2 regions of the Thalassospira sp. SM2505 genome follow, and region 2 is predicted to be linked to the other one. Evidence: predicted binding sites of a transcription regulator. Region 2 holds the regulator's gene; the other holds the start of a gene.
What was found. The regulator HrcA, encoded in region 2, represses chaperone genes, less so after heat shock. The targets are predictions, from matches to a motif close to GTTAGCACTCNCCNNNGGNGAGTGCTAAC.
Positions count from the first base shown of each region.

Region 1 (10,043 bases), 1.8 Mb from region 2:
CTTCGCGCGAAAGTGAATGATTGTCCTGAACAAATTCGACTGAAATGCCTGCTTGGTTAAAGCGTGACTGACTGTAGGTTTCGGAGAAGAAACCCCGTTCGTCACCAAACTTTCGCGGAAAGAGCAACTTAATGTCGGTGATATCAAGTGTTTCAATCTGCAATGTTTCGACCCTATGCTGTGTTTTGTCGTCAGATGAAGGTTGGCTCAAAGGTGTTGCTGGTCCAGCCGCTCGCGTTTTGTCCGGATATGAAAGGGCAGTCGATGCAATTTCGTTTGCGCTATGTCCCGGTGCTTCTTGCTGGTTTTCTTTCAGCATGTAGTAGCCATCAAAGTGGCGTTTCTGTGGTCTCGTCACCAAGTTGTTCGCAGCAGCTCCGCGAGTTCGATGCGTTGATTACTGATCAGGGACAACGAAACATCGGTGCGGCACCTGTTGCCGGATACCGGTTTCTGCGGGCCAACCGAAATTCGGTGCTGATGGGCAAGCAGGTCGGGACCGCCATAGCGCAAGGCGCTCAGGGCGAGCTGTTGTTTGCCGACTGGGTGGCGCAGATGCGCGCACTTGATCGTGACGCGCGGGCAGACGAGCTGCGCAATCTTCCTGTTGCTGCGGAACTGTCTCTGACAGAAGTCGAAAACTGTGCGAGTCAAATGGCTGCGGGACTGACCATTGGTGATTACGCGTCGTTGTCCAAGGCGGTTTTCGTGCCTGATGACTATCTGGATTTTCAACGCATTGCCGGGTTTTATCCGTTAACAGCCTTTGCCGCGCATTTTGGCTATGAAAGCTGGAAGCGTGATAATTTTGGAAGCTTTGATCTGTCCGAAGAGGCCTTGCAGGCTTCTGGTCACTGGCAGCGCTATCGTGCAGACGGGCAGGGAGATGCAGGGCAAGACGCCATCGCGATCAAAGCAATTGAAAAAGATGCCTTTGGCCGGATCATACCAACGCATGCCGAGCTCAAATCGCTTGCCGAACGCTATGCGCCGGAATTTCGGATACGCACGCTGACAAGCAGTGATCGCATCGGTACACCGGCCCTGCCATCGCGTGAGGGCTTGTCGATTGTCGATCTTGATCGCCCTGCAATCTATTACCGGCTCAGCCATACCTGGTTTAATAACCAATGGCGTCCGCAAATCATCTATTCGGTCTGGTTCCCCGAACGACCGGCACAGGGAATGTTTGATATTCTCGCCGGGCATCTTGATGCATTGATCTGGCGCGTCACCCTTGATGGAGAAGGGCATCCTCTGATTGCGGACAGCATTCATGGGTGTGGCTGCTATCATATGTTCTTCCCGACATCGTCATTGCAGCGAATTGTGGCACCCGAAGATGGTGATATTCGCGAGACGGCTGAAAGCCCGGCCGGTGCTGTAGCGTCGGCGACCCTTGCCCGTCCGGTGCTGTGGGTTGATGCGATCAGTCACTATCTTTTGGCCGTGACTCCGGAAAATTCAGACGTGAATACCCTGACGCCCATAAAAGCATCAATGCAGCCAGAGCAATCACTTGCGAGCATTCCGCTCAAAGATGGCAGCGGATATGAAAGCCTTTATGATGAAGACGGTTTCGTCCCGGGCACCGAAAGAATGGAACGTTTCATCCTGTGGCCAATGGGGGTGGACCGGCCTGGCGCAATGCGCCAGTGGGGGCATCATGCAACCGCCTTTGTCGGACGCCGGCATTTTGATGAGCCAGCATTATATGAGCGCTATTTCGAACTTCGCTGACTGAATGTTGCGATCTTGTAATTGCAAGGGCATGTGGGTCGGTTCGCAGCGAAATATTTTTGTACGGCAGGGTTGTGCGGGTTGATAGAAAATGGTGTGATCAGCAGCCCTTCTTGGAAGACGGTTTTTTGTTCGGTTTGAATCGCCGGAAATGCGTAAAAATCGTGACATTTCTGCGTCTTTTTACATCTTCCTATTGACTTTAAACAGGCACTCCAATAAATGCTGTTAGCACTCGCCGGGGGTGAGTGCTAATACGGGCTCATCCCGGTTAGTCTTAGTTATTAACGAGCCTTAGCTTTAACACGGAGTTGTCTAAAATGAAGTTCCGTCCGCTGCATGATCGAGTACTGGTACGTCGTGTCGAGTCCGACACCAAAACTGCCGGTGGCATCATTATTCCGGATACCGCCAAAGAAAAACCGCAGGAAGGCGAAGTCGTCGCTGTTGGTTCTGGCGTTCGCAAAGAAGATGGCTCGGTCGTAGCCCTCGACGTCAAGGCAGGTGACAAAGTCCTGTTCGGCAAATGGTCGGGTACCGAAGTCAAGGTCGACGGCGAAGAGCTGCTGATCATGAAAGAATCCGACATCATGGGCATCATGGAATAAGTCAGCCCTTTGGGTGACTTAAGTCCACGTTCATCCGTCTCATAGAGAGGAAAGAATATTATGGCTGCTAAAGAAGTAAAATTCTCCACCGATGCACGCGCCAAGATGCTGCGCGGTGTCGACATCCTGGCAGATGCTGTCAAGGTGACCCTCGGCCCGAAAGGTCGTAACGTTGTTATCGAGAAGTCCTTTGGCGCTCCGCGCGTAACCAAGGACGGTGTTTCTGTCGCCAAGGAAATCGAACTTTCTGACAAGTTCGAAAACATGGGCGCACAGATGGTTCGCGAAGTTGCGTCGAAAACCGCCGATCTGGCTGGTGACGGCACCACCACCGCAACCGTTCTGGCACAGGCAATCGTTCGTGAAGGCAACAAGGCTGTTGCTGCCGGCATGAACCCGATGGACCTGAAGCGCGGTATCGACCTCGCGACCTCCAAGGTTATCGAATCCATCCAGGGCCGTGCACGTAAAGTTGCTGGTCGCGATGAGATCGCCCAGGTTGGTAACATCTCTGCTAACGGTGACCGTGAAGTCGGCGACATGATCGCTGAAGCCATGGAAAAAGTTGGCAACGAAGGCGTTATCACCGTTGAAGAAGCAAAAGGCCTGCACACCGAACTCGACGTTGTCGAAGGCATGCAGTTCGATCGTGGTTACCTGTCTCCGTACTTCGTAACCAACCCGGAGAAAATGGTTGCAGAAATGGATGCTCCGTACATCCTGCTCTTCGACAAGAAAATCTCCTCGCTGCAGCCGGTTCTTCCGCTGCTCGAAGCTGTTGTTCAGACCGGCAAGCCGCTTCTGATCATTGCTGAAGACATCGAAGGCGAAGCTCTGGCAACCCTGGTTGTCAACAAGCTGCGCGGTGGTCTGAAAATCGCTGCTGTCAAAGCACCGGGCTTCGGCGACCGTCGTAAAGCAATGCTCGAAGACATTGCAATCCTTACCGGTGGTCAGGTTGTTTCCGAAGATCTCGGCATCAAGCTTGAAAGCGTTACGCTTGACATGCTCGGTACCGCGAAATCGGTTACCATCACCAAAGAAGAAACCACCATCATTGATGGCGCTGGCGAGAAAGCACAGATCGAAGGCCGTGTTGCCCAGATCCGCGCTCAGATCGAAGAAACCACCTCTGATTACGATCGTGAAAAACTGCAGGAACGTCTCGCGAAACTCGCAGGCGGTGTTGCAGTGATCAAGATCGGTGGCGCTTCGGAAATCGAAGTTAAAGAACGCAAAGACCGTGTTGACGATGCTCTGCACGCGACCCGCGCTGCTGTCGAAGAAGGCATCGTTGCTGGTGGCGGTACGGCTCTTCTGTACTCTGTCCGTGCGCTTGACGGTCTCGAAGGTGAAAACCATGACCAGACCATCGGTGTTGACATCGTTCGCCGTGCCCTTCAGGCACCGGTTCGTCAGATCGCAACCAACGCTGGCGTAGACGGCGCGGTTGTTGCTGGCAAACTGCTTGAGCAGGACGACATCGAGTTCGGTTATGACGCTCAGAAGGGCGAATACACCAACCTGATCAAAGCTGGCATCATCGACCCGGCCAAAGTTGTTCGTACTGCCCTGCAGGACGCAGCTTCGGTCGCTGGTCTGCTGATCACTACCGAATGCATGATCGCCGAGAAAGCCGAAGACAAACCGGCTGGCGCACCTGACATGGGTGGCATGGGTGGTATGGGCGGCATGGGTGGCATGGGCTTCTAAGCCTTACCAACCAACCGACCTTTGCACTACAGGAAGGGCTCCGCAATTGCGGGGCCCTTTTTGCGTGCAGGTCAGAGAAATAAAAAAAAGCCAGGCACATTGTTGTGCCAGGCTTTTGGTGGTTCAGATCAGCCAAACAGCTTTTTAAGGCTGCGCGGCTGACAGCGCAGATATTGCGGGGCAGCTTTGACTTCGGCCCCAAGGGTTGCTGCGGCGTGCCAGGGCCAGCGCGGGTCATAAAGGATGCCGCGCGCAAGGGCGATGGCATCGGCCTGACCGGTAAAGGTGATGGCTTCTGCCTGTTCGGCCTCGGTGATCAGGCCAACCGCAATGGTGGTCATGCCGGTTTCTGCCTTGATACGGGCTGCAAACGGAACCTGATAGTTCGGGCCAAGCGGGATTTTCTGATCAATGTGCAGACCGCCGGACGAAACATCAATGAAATCGCAACCGCGTGCATGAAGCAGTTTGGCAAGTTCGACGCTTTGATCAATGTCCCAGCCGTCATCAACCCAGTCGGTGGCCGAAATACGGATACCCAGCGGGTAGTCGGTGCCGACTTCTGCGCGGATGGCGTCATAAATCTCAAGAACGATGCGCACGCGGTTTTCAAACGATCCGCCATATTCATCGTCACGCTTGTTCGAATGAGGGGACAGGAACTGATGGAGCAAATAGCCATGGGCAGCGTGGATTTCGATGGCATCAAAACCGATGCGGATCGAACGTTTTGCGCTTTCGACAAAGGCCTGCACGATTTCGGAAATGCGCGACTTTGAAAGGGCTTCGGGGATCGGGTCGCCCTCGCGGAACGGAACAGCTGACGGTGCGCAAACTTGCCAGCCATTGGCATGATCCGGTGACAGTGCATGTCCACCCAGCCAAGGTTTCTCGCACGATGCCTTGCGTCCGGCATGGGCCAGTTGAATGGCGACCGGCATGTCAGAGTGGCTGCGTACCGCAGAAATGGTTCTGGCAAGGGACGCTTCGGTTTCGTCATCCCACAGACCTACATCGCCATAGGTGATGCGACCTTCGGGTTCGACGGCAGTTGCTTCGATAATCAAAAGTCCTGCGCCCGACTGGGCAAGGTTGCCCAGATGCATCGGATGCCAGTCCGAGGTTTTGCCGTTTTCAGCTGAATACTGGCACATCGGCGCAATGATGACGCGGTTGTCCAGGGCAAGCTTGCCCAGTGATAATGGTGAGAAAAGGGTACTCATGGATCTTCCTTGTTAAGGAGGTCGGCCATAAGCCGACAAACAATGAGAAGAAGCTAATCCGGTCAGGGGATGAGTGCCAGTCTCTGATTTGATTTTTCGAAAAAAGTTCGTCCGGATAATGTGTTATTGGCCATTCAGGTCGGCGGAATGCAAAAAAAACAAAAAAAATGCATGACGCCACTTGCGGAAAAAATCCTGTGCTCTATCTCAAGTTTGCAAAGGGGCATGGTGCCCTGATACGCGTCAAGGTTGCAGCCTGGTCTGGACTGATGGCGCAAGAATACTCGTCTGTAATGGAGGGTACTAATGACTGGTCTTCAGACTCTTAATGGATCCGCACGTCGTCTTGCAACTGCACCGACCTATGGTGATCCTTTCTCGCTTCTTTCCCGTGATTTCGATCGTATGATTGGCTCGATCTTTGGTGATCGTGCAACTGCATCAAAGGCGGTTGCAGATGGTCAGGAAGCAGCTCAAACTCTGTTGAGCCCGCGTATCGATGTTCACGAAGCCGAAGATCATATCGAACTGTCTGCCGAACTTCCCGGCGTTGAGCAGGATGATGTGGATGTGTCGGTTCTCGACGGTGTTCTGACCATCACCGGTGAAAAGAAATCCACCCGTGAAACCAACGAAGGTGCCCGCGTTGTTGAACGCAGCTTTGGCAGCTTCAAGCGGTCATTCCGTCTGAATGATACCATTGATGTCGATAACATCACGGCGTCGTTCAAGAATGGTGTTCTGGTGCTTACTCTCCCCAAAGTAGCAGAACAAAAGCCCGAGCCTCGCAAGATTGCTGTGAACGGCTAGGACTTGTCTGTCTCTCCTCCCTGAGAAGCTTTCCCTGTCTTGCCTGACGGGCGGTATTTACCGCCCGTCTTTTTTTGTCTGGCTGCTCACATGCGATGAGGCTCCCCGTCTTCTGGTGCATCCGGATTATCAGAGGAGAAAGCCCGATGAGCAGTACGCTTGGCGATCTGGCCAATGATTATGCAGCCGCATACAAGGCCGATATCGCGTCCTTTCGAACTGAAACGCAAACCGAACAGCTTTGCGCCATTGCCACGCGCGTCGCACAAAGCTGCTCGGCCGTTGAAACCAGCAGCAAGCCTGTTTCAGTTGCGCAAAGCGAGATTTCCGGTGCGATCATCATCGGCGAGGCAACCGCGAAAAAGCTTGCCAAGGATGATGCCGCCTGGATTGCACGGCAGGCTGCTGTCAGTCAGACCGATCTGCGCAAGAAGGCCGAAGAACAGCAGGCGCGTGACCTGACCCTTCTGTCCAGTCTCAAGGAACTGTCGGAGAAGCTTGAAGGCACCGGCGCAACCGATAGCGGTTATGAGCAATCGGTCGAAGGATTTGAAGACACGCTTGCATCCGGCGCGCTGGTGGCTTCTTAACGCCGACGGCACATTCATTGAGGCCGGTCCCGTGCAGTGTTGTCGGGACCGGCCTTATTCTTGTCATTACGGGGTCGGCAGGGCGTTTTGGGTGTTGATCAGATTATTGGTATTCCACCAGTTCTCGATGCGATCAGCAAAGGCCTTGTTATCTGATGCAGCCCACTGGTTTTTCCTGAGTTCGAGATAGGTGAAGGTGCCACCGGCATCATATCCCTCGCCAGCCCAGTCGCGCCGTACCCGAATGGCCGCGACCACGTCCTTATAAGCGACATTAAGGACCGCAAGCTCGCGCGCATAAAGGTTCTGGCGTGCCATCTGGCGTTCGGTCGCGCCAAACCTGGCAGCATTGCCATAGACCCGTTGCTGGATGGAATAGGTGGGGCACCAGTATCCACGCAAACGCACGCAGTAAACCCATGTCTCGGCAGCAGGATCCGGCTGATCAGGAACCTTTGGCGGGAAGAGGGCACCGATTTCATGCGTACCTGACAGACACACGGCCGTATAATGCGCAAGATCCTGATCCGCCTTGCGATAAACAATGGCCGGGGTTGCGGGGGATGTCCCGCGCCGGGAAAAGCCGTGGCCGAAAATTTCATCGGGGGGGCGCGTATCCCCGCGCCATGCATAAAGGGCCCGGCTGCTTTGGGATGTGTTACGTTTCAGATCGGGTGGCACCCAAAGATAGTCGACATAGGCAAATACAGAACGTTCATTTGACAGCAAAGCCCAGAAATCATCTGCGCAATTTGTCCCGTAAACCTTTTGTGTCTGGCCAGAATTTTCGAGATCCACATTCTCGATATAAAGCTCGATACCGCCGATTTTCTCTGTTGTCATGTCATGCCTCGTTTAAATCACTCCGATGCATTCCGACGGTGAGACAATGAAGCTGTGAGAAACGGGTGAACCGGGTCTGGACAAAAGCAAAAGGCCGGGTCTGTGGTCAACCCGGCCTTAATTTGAATTCAGGAAACGGCTGGAGCCTGTCAGGCTTTGCGATACCCGGTCTTGTGATCCAGCGGCATGTCAAGAAGCCCGGTCGCATCAAACTGTTCAAGTGCTGATGTCCAGGGGGCGAGGTCGATATTCTGTGCCTTGATCCATTCCGGATTGTAATAGGTGTCGCAATAGCGATCCCCGCCATCACACAACAAGGTCACGACCGATCCGGTTTGCTCGGCCTTTTTCATTTCCGTGATCAGCGACAGGGTGGCAATGAGGTTGGTGCCGGTTGACCCGCCGCAGCGACGGCCAAGATGACGTTCAAGATAATGCAGGGCGGCAAAGCTTGCGGCATCGGGAATGCGATACATACGATCGACAACGGTCGGGTTGAAGCTTGGCTCGACACGGGGACGGCCAATGCCCTCGACGCGCGATCCCTTGGTGCCGGTCACCGAACAGTCGCCGGTTTCATAGGCATCATAAAAGACCGAGTTTTCCGGATCCGCCACGCAAAGCTCGCAGCCTTGCCCCAATGTCCGGCCATAACGGACATAGCGACCGATGGTCGATGATGTGCCGCCCGTGCCCGCACCGACGACAACCCAGCGCGGAACCGGATGGGGTTCACGTTTAAGCTGATCAAAGATGCTTTCGGCAATGTTGTTATTGCCGCGCCAGTCGGTTGCGCGCTCGGCATAGGTGAACTGGTCCATGTAATGGCCGTCAAGTTCGCGCGCCAGGCGTTGGGATTCTTCATAGATCTGACCGCTGTGATCTACCAGATGGCTTTCACCGCCATAAAATGCGATCTGGTCGATTTTCTGTTGCGAGGTCGATTTCGGCATGACGGCGATAAAACGCAGGCCAAGCAGGCGTGCGAAATAGGCCTCTGACACGGCGGTTGATCCGCTTGATGCCTCGATAACCGGCGTGTCCTTGGTGATCCAGCCGTTGCATAGGCCATAGAGAAACAGCGAGCGCGCCAGACGGTGCTTGAGACTGCCAGAAGGATGGGTCGACTCATCTTTAAGATACAAGCCAATCCCGTCAAGTTTCGGCAGATCAAGGCGGATCAGGTGGGTGTCTGCCGACCGGTTGAAATCAGCTTCGATCTTGCTGATGGCGTCAGCCACCCATTGGCGGTCATATGTCATTTAACATCCTGGCGTCAGGTTGGATCACATCATGGCGAACATGAAAATCGCGAATGGGCACTTGTGTAGGGGATTATAATACAAAAAACTACAGTGAAATTGTGTCGATACATTTTGGCGATCTGACAATTTTTAAGAGATTGGGCTTGCTAACACTTTTTTCAAAGCTAACCTTTATAATTCAAGGTTCCCGATTCCTTCGACCTGACCGGATGGCGCTAAATCATGGCTGTTGACGATAAAGACCCGTTTTCCAAGCGGCATGGTGCATCAGAAATTGGTGCGGCCTATGACGTGCCGGTGCGCGTTTCGACGGTGATTGGCAAAAGCCAGATTCAGGTCGCGCAATTGATGCGTCTGACCCGTGGTGCGGTTCTTGAACTTGACCGCCGGGTTGGGGAACCCGTTGATATCTATGTCAATAACCGGCTGGTTGCACGTGGCGAGCTGGTGGTGGTGGACGAAAATCTTGGTGTGACGATTACCGAAGTGGTCAAGACCGGCACAATCATCGAGACCCATCATTAGGCGTGATACTGCCAGACAGACAGGCACGGGATAGAAGTTTTAAGGCCGCATGATGCGGCCTTTTAATTTGGAATGAATCCTTCGGTCTGAAGACGTTTGTCGATGCGCGTGATTTCCTCAGGACGCAGGCGGGCTTCAAGTGCAGAGACCGCGGCCATCGGGTCCATCGGGGTTTCAAGGTTCAGGCCCGGTGGCAAGGTGATCGGGCCAAGTGTGGCGCGCCTTAGCCAGTAATACGCTTCTGCCTGGTTTTCTTCCTGTCCCCAGCCGCGTTCAAGCAGGGCGCCATACATGAACTGGGCGGCGTGATTGTCGGCCTTTGCGCCAAGTTCGAAATAGTGGGCCGCTTCAACAAAGTTCTGACGCACACCGCGCCCGTGGAAATATTGCGTGCCAGTCAGAAAGGCAGCATCCCCGTTTCCGGGATCAGCTTGCAGGGCGCGCTTGAAATATTCAGTGGCGCGGAACTGGTCATAATTCACGCCGTGCCCGTTGTAATACAAAAGCCCGATATAATAGATCGCACCGCTGTGATTGGCGCGCGCGGCCTTTTGAAACCATTTGACGGCTTCCGGATAATCGGGGCGTCCCATGTCTCCGCGATAGTTCAAAAGTCCCAGCGCATATTGTGCATAAGGGTCATCATTCAGGGCTGCGATTTCCCACTGCTGTCTGGCTTCGCTGAAGTCCCCGGACTGATAGGCGTAATAGCCGGTCTGATATTCG
Region 1 is NZ_CM142731.1:3,381,575-3,391,617, reverse strand. It holds gene rfbC (dTDP-4-dehydrorhamnose 3,5-epimerase) at 1-163, opposite strand, end outside; gene ACTU44_RS15910 (hypothetical protein) at 265-1,740, shown strand; gene groES (co-chaperone GroES) at 2,061-2,348, shown strand; gene groL (chaperonin GroEL) at 2,409-4,061, shown strand; gene ACTU44_RS15895 (NADH:flavin oxidoreductase/NADH oxidase) at 4,190-5,284, opposite strand; gene ACTU44_RS15890 (Hsp20/alpha crystallin family protein) at 5,591-6,094, shown strand; gene ACTU44_RS15885 (hypothetical protein) at 6,241-6,684, shown strand; gene ACTU44_RS15880 (hypothetical protein) at 6,751-7,527, opposite strand; gene ACTU44_RS15875 (PLP-dependent cysteine synthase family protein) at 7,677-8,789, opposite strand; gene fliN (flagellar motor switch protein FliN) at 9,015-9,317, shown strand; gene ACTU44_RS15865 (tetratricopeptide repeat protein) at 9,380-10,043, opposite strand, start outside.
Region 1: groES (co-chaperone GroES) is a predicted target of HrcA. The motif match lies at 1,968-1,996, and genes of this name have one in related genera.

Region 2 (10,043 bases):
ACACGCATTCATCAAAAAAGCTGAACTAAATTAATCGAAGAAAACCACCAAATAACAAAATTTGTCACGAACTGACACAAAGGTCCGCCCAGTAAGTGCAACAACGGCTCCTAGACTTTATTGAAAGGAGCCTAACATGACCTCTAGAAACCCAAACATTGAAATGATTCGGAGATCAATTCTCCTCGTGGCACTTAAAGGTGCTATCGCAACTATTGCCCTCTCCACGTTGACTATCTTTGGCGACTTTCCATCCGGAATTCACCTCCCAATTTTGGCTGTTGGCCTACAACTTGGTTTAACTGCTTCCATCGGATACTTTGCCTGTCAATGGCAACACAAACCCAAACAGAAATCGAGCCATTATGCATCTGATTTGATTGCGAACTTATGCGCCGTATGGTGCGTTTTTATTGCGTTCGGAATTATAATACACAGTGCTGAAGTCGCCTCCGCAATCAAAAGCTCGAACTGAAGCATCTTCAGCCTAAGACAACAGCATTTCACAAGCGAAGAAGATATAGCGACAAGGATTGACTTACCCCAAAACGACAATACCCCAGCACATCAGAAATGTGCTGGGGTATGGTGCCCAGGAGAAGACTCGAACTTCCACGACCTAATGGCCACTGGCACCTGAAGCCAGCGCGTCTACCAATTCCGCCACCTGGGCATAGGGGCATCTGGTTTTGTTCGGGCATTGTCCGCCGGAACGGGGCGGAATATACGCGGTCAGCTTAAAGTGTCAACCAACTTTTTGATGGTTTGGTGAAACTAAATCACCTGACCCGGCCTTGACCCTAAAACACAAGGGTTTTCCTTGGAATTTCGACCATTCACGATCACGCCGAATGGTCGAACAAATAGCCAAGAACACCATTCAACCGGTTCCGGCCCTGCTGTGTGGCCCGCAGACCCGCAGAATCACAGACCAGATCACCCGAAACAATCAGGGTTTCGAGCCGTTCCGAATCCAGCACATCGCGTGGTCCCTTGCCAATAATCCGCTCGAACCGCGATACCGGAATGGTTTCATTCAGTCGCAAGCCCATCATCACCATTTCAAGCAGGCGTTCATCGGCCTCAAGCACGGTTTCTTCCTGCGAGCCGTGACCATGCTTTTCCACCCGGTCGAGCCAGATTTCCGGCGCACGGTGGCGACGTACTGCCATCGGAACGGTACTGCCATCAGGCTGGGTCACCGCTTCGCGGCCATGCGCACCCGGCCCGATGCCCAGATAATCGCCATAACGCCAGTAAACGAGGTTATGACGGCTTTCCTGCCCCGGTTTGGCATGGTTGGAAACCTCGTAACAGCGATACCCCGCCGCCTCGGTTTCTTCCTGGGTGATTTCATACAGTTCGGTGGCAAGGTCTTCGTCAGGCACCACCAGCTCACCGCGCTGATGAAGCGTATAGAATTGTGTGCCCGGCTCGATGGTCAGCTGATAAAGCGAGATATGACCATTGGCGATATCAAGCCCTTCGCGCAGCTCCTTGCGCCAGGCCTTGGGATCATGTTCGGGGCGGGCATAGATCAGATCGAATGAAAAGCGATCAAACACCGTGGTCGCGACATCAAGGGCGCGCAGCGCCTCCTTGGCTGAATGCACCCGCCCAAGAAACTTAAGATCGCGGTCATTAAGTGCCTGAATGCCAATCGATACCCGGTTGATGCCATTGGCGGCAAAGGCCGAAAACCGGTCGATCTCGACCGTGCCCGGATTGGCTTCAAGGGTGATTTCAAGATCGTCAGTGACCCGCCAATAGGTCTTGATATCGGCAATAAGCGCCCCCGCCGTTTCCGGGTCCATCAGCGATGGCGTGCCCCCGCCAAAAAAGATCGAACCGACAACACGGCCCGGATGGCGGGCCGCCCCGATGGCAAGCTCGGCCCGGAGCGCCTTGCGCCAGCGGGCGTGATCAACACTGTTCGCCACATGACTGTTGAAATCGCAATAGGGACATTTCGACAGACAGAACGGCCAGTGGATATAGATGCCAAAAGGCACGGTTTCGGCAAAAGATGCGGACACGCGGAACTCGATCCTGATTGCGGGAAAAGCAGGGCATTTATATCCCTGATACCCGGATAAACTAACACGCACCGCCGATCATGACATCAGCGATGCGTGCATATGTTCAATGCGGGCGCCAAAAGGCCCGGATTATTTAAACCTGATTATTTAAAGCAGGCCTTGACCATCTGGGCAAAGGCATCGGCACGGTGGCTCATTTCATGCTTTTTGGCCGGGTCCATTTCACCAAAGGTCTGATCATATCCCTTGGGCTGGAAAATCGGATCATAGCCAAAGCCGTGACGCCCACGTTTCGGCCAGACGATTTCGCCTTCGACCCTGCCTTCGAAATTCTCGACATGCCCGTCCGGCCAGGCCAGTGACAGCGCACAGATAAAGGACGCCCGGCGGTCGGGATGGTTGCCGATCCCGTTCTGGACTTTTTCCATCGCCATGTCGAAATCCTTGTCCGGCCCGGCCCAGCGCGCCGAATAGATGCCCGGCGCACCATCAAGGGCAGAAACCGCAAGGCCGCTATCATCGGCAAGGGCCGGAAGATTGGCCCCGTTGGCCGCCGCCACCGATTTCAGCTGTGCATTGCCGATAAAGGTCTTTTCGGTTTCTTCGGGTTCGGGAAGGTCAAGTTCTCCGGCCGAGAAAACCTCGATCCCGAAGGGTGCTAGCAATTCACCGATTTCCTTGATCTTGCCTTTGTTGTGACTGGCAATGACGAGTTTTTTTTCCGTAAAGCGACGGGCCATTTTTCTGCCTGAGATTCGGTAGGGGTCAGATGTGAAAAGCGGCAGGTATGGTTCCTGCCGCGGAAAGTCTCGTTTAACTTAAAGACCAAGGGCCTCGCGCTGCTTGGCAAACAGTTCCTTGCAGCCTTTTTCGGCCAGCGCGAACATCTTGTCATAAGACTGGCGATCAAACGGCACGTCTTCGGCAGTGGCCTGAACTTCGACAATGCCGCCATTGCCCGCCAGCACGAAATTGGCGTCCGCCCCGGCATTGCTGTCTTCGGCGTAATCCAGATCAAGCACGGCTTCGCCGTTATAGATCCCGCAAGAAATCGCTGCGACCGGCTGGGTCAGCGGGATTTCCTTGATCAGGCCAAGACGACGCACGCCCTGAAACGCCAGATGGGCCGCAACATAGGCACCGGTGATCGACGCGGTGCGCGTGCCGCCATCGGCCTGAATGACGTCGCAATCAAGGCGCATCTGCATTTCGCCCATGGCTTTCATATCGGCCACCGCACGGATCGAACGACCGATCAGGCGCTGAATTTCCTGGGTGCGGCCCGACTGGCCACCACGCGCAGCTTCACGCTGCATGCGCGAATCGGTGGCACGCGGCAGCATGCCGTATTCTGCGGTGATCCAGCCCTTGCCGGTATTGCGCATCCAACCGGGAACCTTGTCCTCGACCGTGGCGGTACAGATGACATGGGTATCGCCGAATTTGATCAGGCAGGACCCTTCGGCATATTTGGAAATGCCGGTTTCAATCGTTACGTCACGAAGCTGATCGGGGGTACGGCCGGATGGGCGCATGTGTGAGAACCTCTTGGTTACAGATCTTGTGGTTGCAGCTCTGGCACCGACGGATGGATCGCAGATGCAAACAGGCTTGAAATTTGGCCCAAAGTAAGATGACACCCGCCAAAGGTCCAGCAGTTTCCCGGCCCTGATCGACCCGGATTCGCCCAAAACCCGTCAGGAATACAAACAACGTTTTCAAACCAAGTACTTGAAACCGGTGTGCCTTCCGGCTTTTGCCCTGCAAGGGCGCAATTGACGTATACCCAATGCCTGACTAAATTCTCCCTGAGCTTGAAACAGCTTTGTCTCGACCCGCAGGCTTGGAACACATGGCCCATTTTGACGATACATTGCTGGGCGACATGAATGCGCGGTCACGTGAAGTGTTCCGCCAGATTGTCGATGCCTATGTCGAAACCGGCGAACCGATCGGTTCGCGGTCGATTGCGCGACGCATGTCCGAAAACCTTTCTGCTGCGACCATTCGCAATGTCATGTCCGATCTTGAAGAGATGGGGCTTCTGGTTGCGCCGCATATTTCGGCCGGGCGCCTGCCCAGTGAAAAGGGATTGCGGCTGTTTGTGAATGCCCTGATGGAGGTTGGCGACCTTCCCAATGCCGAACGTGACCAGCTGACCAAGAATTGCGAACAGGCGGGCTATTCGCTTGATCAGATGCTGGGCGAGGCAACATCAATGCTTTCGGGCCTGTCGCGCTGTGCCGGGCTGGTGGTTGCGCCAAAGACCGATGGCATCCGACTCAAACAGATCGAATTCGTTGCCCTGTCACCGGGCAAGGTGCTTGCCGTACTGGTGTCGCAAAATGGCAGTGTCGAAAACCGAATCCTTGATGTTCCGGTCGATTTGCCCGCCTCGGCATTGACAGAAGCGGCGAATTATCTAAATACCCGGTTGGCTGGGAAGACACTTGATGACGCAAGAGTGCTGATCACGCAGGAACGTGATCGCCTCAAGCAGGAGCTTGATGAACTTTCCGCCACACTGATTGATGCGGGCCTTGCGACATGGGCTGGCGGGATCAAGGGATCGTCCCTGATTGTAAAGGGCCAGTCCCAGCTGCTTGAAAATATCGATACAATCGAACAGCTTGAGACCGTTCGCCGCCTGTTTAACGTGCTTGAGGCCCGCGATCAGATGATTGAATTGCTCGATGTGACGACGGATGCCCAAGGCGTTCAGATTTTCATCGGGTCCGAGAACAAACTGTTTGGCGGATCGGGTCTTTCGATGGTGATTTCACCCTATCAGAATGCTGAAGGCAGCATTGTGGGTGCAATCGGGGTTGTCGGACCGACCCGGATCAATTATGCCCGGATTATTCCGCTGGTCGATTACACCGCCAAACTGGTCGGTCGACTGATTGGATAAATCGCGGCGCTGCGTGTCAGGCCGCATAACGTGAAAGTACAAGGTTAGCCATGTCGGAAACCGCAAAAAACACTCCGGAAGATCTGCAGGATGTAAATGCCGCAGAAGAAACCGCATCTGAGGACGTCGCAGCAGAGGCGACCGGCGCAGAAAGTGAAGAAGTTGTCATCGAAGACCCGATTGCCGCCCTTCAGGCCGAGGTCGCCGAGCTGAAAGACCGTCTGCTGCGTCAGGCCGCCGAGGTGGAAAACACCCGCCGCCGCGCCAAAAAAGACGTCGAGGATGCCGGCAACTACGCGATCACCAAATTCGCCCGTGACCTTCTTGATGTGGGTGACAACCTGCGCCGCGCCCTTGATGCGGCCGGTGATACATCACAGGCCGACCCGGCTATGAAAACGCTGTTTGAAGGCGTTGAAATGACCGAACAGGCCCTGCAAAAGGCTCTTGAAAAGAACGGGATCGAAAAGCTTGAACCGCTTGGCGAAAAGCTTGACCCGAACCACCATCAGGCCGTGTTTGAATTGCCGCACCCGGAATATCCGGATGGCCATGTCGCACAGGTCATGCAGGCCGGTTACGTCCTTAAGGGCCGTCTTCTGCGCCCGGCAATGGTCGGTGTTACCAAGAACCCGGCCGGAAGCAATCCGTCAAAGGATGATACGCCCGGCGGCAATGTCGATACCTCGGCATAACGACCAGAAATTCAGATAAACCGGTTTTAGCGGATCGGGTTTAGCAAGCACCCCTGCCAGACATACTTGGCGGGGGTGTTTTGTTTGCATTAGGCTGTCGGACAAAAGTACGCTGCCAATCAAGGAATATTTACATGCCGCTCCGCCCCGATCTGATTGAAATCCTGCGCGACGAAGCCGTTCCGATTGTCATTCTGACAGGTGCGGGGATTTCCAAGGAAAGCGGTCTTCATACCTTCCGCGATCCCGATGGCATCTGGGCGAAATACGATATTGCCGAAGTCGCAACGCCCGAGGCCTTCGTTAACAATCCCGATCTGGTGCATTATTTCTATAATGACCGGCGCGCCGGATTGCGCGACCCCGCCATCGTGCCAAATGCCGCACATCTGGCACTTGCACGCCTTGAAGCCGAATGGCCGGGGGATGTTTTGCTGGTCACCCAGAATGTCGATGATCTGCATGACCGGGCCGGATCAAAAAACCTGATCCATATGCATGGCGAGCTTCTTAAAATCCGCTGCAACCATTGTGACCTTCTGACGGTCTGGGCTGATGATCTCGCCCGGGAAACCCCGTGCTCGTCCTGCGGCAATGCGGGGGGCTTGCGCCCGCATGTGGTGTGGTTTGGCGAAATGCCCCTTGAGATGGAACGTATTTATGACGCCCTTGGCAAATGCGGGCTTTTCATTTCAATCGGAACGTCGGGCAATGTCTATCCGGCAGCCGGATTTGTGCAGGTCGCCCGTGAAGAAGCCGAGGCCGAAACCGTCGAGCTCAATCTTGAACCCAGTTCCGGCGCAACCCTGTTTGATCATAGCGCCTATGGGGCGGCAACCGATCTGGTGCCGGGATTTGTCGCGGCTTTGCTCAAGGACTAGAAATTCACAAGATCGCGAAACTGACGCTCGCCTTCGCGGCTAAAACGTACGATACGCGACTCCGCCACCCGCCTGGCCCAGCCCAGATCGTAAAACCGGTCGAGCAATGCCGCGCCGAATGATCCGGCCAGATGGGATTGCCGTGCACTCCAGTCCAGACATTCGCGGCAAAGCGGTCGGCGTTTGCTGCGCAAGGCATCAAGATCAATACCGAATTCCCCGGCAAATGTGATCCCGGCTGCGGTCAGGGCAACACCGTTCAGGTCACTTTCAATCAGATTGCGCTTTGTTAGCCCCTCAAACAGCGCAACCCCCATATCCCCGGCCAGATGGTCATAGCAAACGCGCGCATGGCGTAATTCCGGATCCTTGGGGCCGGTCCGCACCCGGTTATGCCCGACCCGGTTGGCAATCCCCATCAGCACTTCAAGCGCCTCGACAATATCGGGGCCGGAAAGGGTGAAATAGCGATGCCGCCCCTGCTTGCGCGGGGTGACAATCATTCCGGCCTCAAGCTTTGCCAGATGCGAGCTTGCAGTTTGCGGCGTTACACCGGCTTCTTGCGCCAGTTCGGTTGCGGTTAATGCCCGACCACCCATCAGAGCGGTCAGCATGTTTGCGCGCGCCGGATCACCAAGCAATGCAGCCACGCGGGCAATATCGGGTCCTTCTTTCATAGTTCGATGGTAATCGAAGCATCTATGACCGGCAATCGCGATAATGGTCCTGTCACCTGATCTCCTGAAAGGACGTTGTCATGATCACCTGTTTCATCCGCTATGAAATCGATCCATATAAAAAGGATGCCTTCATTGAATATGCCCGCAACTGGGGACAGGCCATTCCGCGCTGCGGGGCCGACCTTGTCGGGTATTTCGCACCGCATGAAGGATCGGTCTCAACCGCCTATGGCATCTACCATTTGCCCGATCTGGCCTCATATGAAGCCTATCGCGCCCGGTTAAAGGACGATCCGTTGGGTCGGGAAAACTACGAATTTTCCCAACGTGAAAAATTCATCCTGCGCGAGGAACGCCAGTTTCTCAAAATTGCTTCCACCCCGCATACGGAGCTGATCAAACCATGATTGCCGTCATCTTCGAAGTCACGCCCCATCCGGCCCGCTATGATGATTACCTTGCCATCGCAGCCGATCTCAAACCGGTGCTTGAGAAAATGGATGGTTTCATCTCGGTCGAGCGGTTTCAAAGCTTGACCACGCCGGGCAAGGTTCTGTCACTATCGTTCTGGCGCGACGAGGAAGCGGTCAAGGCATGGCGCAATATCGGTGAACATCGCACGGCACAGAGCAAAGGCCGAAATACGATATTTGAAGATTACCGGCTGCGCGTGGCAGGCGTGATCCGTGATTATGGCATGCATGAACGCGATCAGGCGCCTGCCGACTCCCGCCATCAGCATGAAAGTCCCTAGATCATAAGTTTTTTTTGATCAGGCCTCTGCCGGTTTCGGGGATGCTTCGTCATCCCCGACCTCTTCGGCGTCGTCAATCTGCTGTGGTTTGGCACCGCCTTTGTAATCAAGCAGCATCACCGCCAGAATGACAATCCCCGCCCCGATAAAAATGACCGGTACCGGCAACATGTCAAAAAAGATCAGATCCATCGCCACCGAGAACGGCAGGGCCGTATAGGCCGCTGGCGACACCACACTGGCATCGGCCACCCGCACGGCCCGCAGAACCATGTAATTGGTCATCATCGCAAAGAAACCGGCCCCCGCCGAATAGGCCCAATCGGCAAAAGACGCCGGCTGCCAGGAAATCAGGGCAATCGGAACCCAGATCACAACTGCGATGATCTGCGGCCAGAACAGCATGGAAAAATTGGTTTCGGTGCGCGTCATGACCTTGGCAAACAGGGTCTGGGCCGAGAAGCAAAAAGCCCCGAACAGGGCCGCGGCAACACCAAGCGGCACCCCGAAACCATCCATGCGCGGCGCGCACATTACCCAAACTCCGACCAGTCCGAGCAGGGTGGCAATCATTTTACGCGCTGTCAGCTTTTCACCGAGAATCACGACGGCGAGCAAGACTGTCAGCAATGCCTCGATAAACAGATAGGCATTGACCTCGGCGATGCTCATCTGGCGCAGCGCAAAGAACACGAAGAACAGCGACCCGTACCACAATATTCCGCGCGCAATATGGGCCATCGGGCGGCGGGTCCTGACTGGACGCACGCCAATAAACATCAGAACGATCAGGAACACCGCAACTGTGGTGACTGCACGCATGGCGATGATCTGTGCGGTCGGGACATCATGGGACACCAGCTTGGCACAGACATCGACAAAAACGCCCGAGGCCATCGCAGCAGTCATCCATAAAACGCCGCGGACATTTCCGCTCAGGCGCATCAGCGTCCCGGTCATGATCGTTTCCAATTTCATGGGTTATTTGGGGGTTTCCGGCAGTCAGGGAGACTGGCTTACGGGGTGGCGCAAGGAGACATCGGAAAATCTTCGGCCGGAAACCCTTTATGCAGATGATACTGCCCGCTTGTTTGGAAAAATACGAATGAAAGGTTTTCAGCCATTGTTGAGTTTTTTTTGCCCCTTTTTAACATCAGTCCTGATAGACAATATTGACGAAGGAAACTGTTCGTATGGAAACACAAAATGCGCCGGAAATTGCCCCCCTTACGCGCACTTGTCGCTTTTGAAGCCACCGCCCGCCACCAAAGCGTAAAAGGTGCAGCCGAAGAATTGCACGTCACGCAAAGTGCCATCAGCCATCAGCTGCGCCAGCTTGAGGAAAACCTTGGTGTTGTGCTGTTCACCCGCAAAGGTCGGGGACTAAGCACAACCAAATCGGCCGAACTTCTTTTGCCGCGCCTGACCGAGGCCCTTGACGGCATTGCCGATATCACCAGCGAAGTCGGCCCGGACAAGGGCAAGGCAATCCGTATCGGCGCGCTTGCAACCCCGGCATTGACCGTATTGCTTTATGAACTTGATAACCTGCGCGACCGGCTGCCATCTGATATTCCCGTCCAGTTCCGCAAGATCGAGTTTGATGACGGGCTTGATCCGCTTGAAATTGATCTGGCTCTTCAAATCGCGCCCAAGGACCTGCCCGGTCCGGAAGACTGGGTAACCGAACTTCTCACCCCGGAAGTCTATACCGCCTTTGCCGCCCCCGAATGGCTGGCAAAGCGCGGCTTTGATGCGTGTCATATCAATGTTTCGGAACTGGGCCCACGTGATATTCTGCTGATTGACAGTGACAGCGAACAGTTTGCCCAGATCGAACAATGGTTCAAGGATGCCAGCTTCTCGCTCGCCGATTGCTGGACCTTCAGCCACCATATCTGGGCACTCGAAGCCGCACGCGCCGGACAGGGCATCGTTGCAAGCACCGATGTCGTTGCACGTAACTATGTCGAACGTGGCGAGCTGGTTCCGCTGAATTTCCCGGATTTCATTTCGCACTGGTGGTATCGCCTTCTGATCCGGCCTGCACGCCAGAAAGACCCGGTCGTGATCGAAGCCGCCA
Region 2 is NZ_CM142731.1:515,365-525,407, reverse strand. It holds tRNA gene ACTU44_RS02405 (tRNA-Leu) at 587-673, opposite strand; gene hemW (radical SAM family heme chaperone HemW) at 843-2,036, opposite strand; gene rdgB (RdgB/HAM1 family non-canonical purine NTP pyrophosphatase) at 2,183-2,779, opposite strand; gene rph (ribonuclease PH) at 2,858-3,574, opposite strand; gene hrcA (heat-inducible transcriptional repressor HrcA) at 3,892-4,950, shown strand; gene grpE (nucleotide exchange factor GrpE) at 5,001-5,645, shown strand; gene ACTU44_RS02375 (NAD-dependent deacylase) at 5,780-6,526, shown strand; gene ACTU44_RS02370 (ArsR/SmtB family transcription factor) at 6,523-7,203, opposite strand; gene ACTU44_RS02365 (NIPSNAP family protein) at 7,284-7,613, shown strand; gene ACTU44_RS02360 (antibiotic biosynthesis monooxygenase family protein) at 7,610-7,960, shown strand; gene ACTU44_RS02355 (DMT family transporter) at 7,979-8,920, opposite strand; gene ACTU44_RS02350 (LysR family transcriptional regulator) at 9,167-10,043, shown strand, end outside.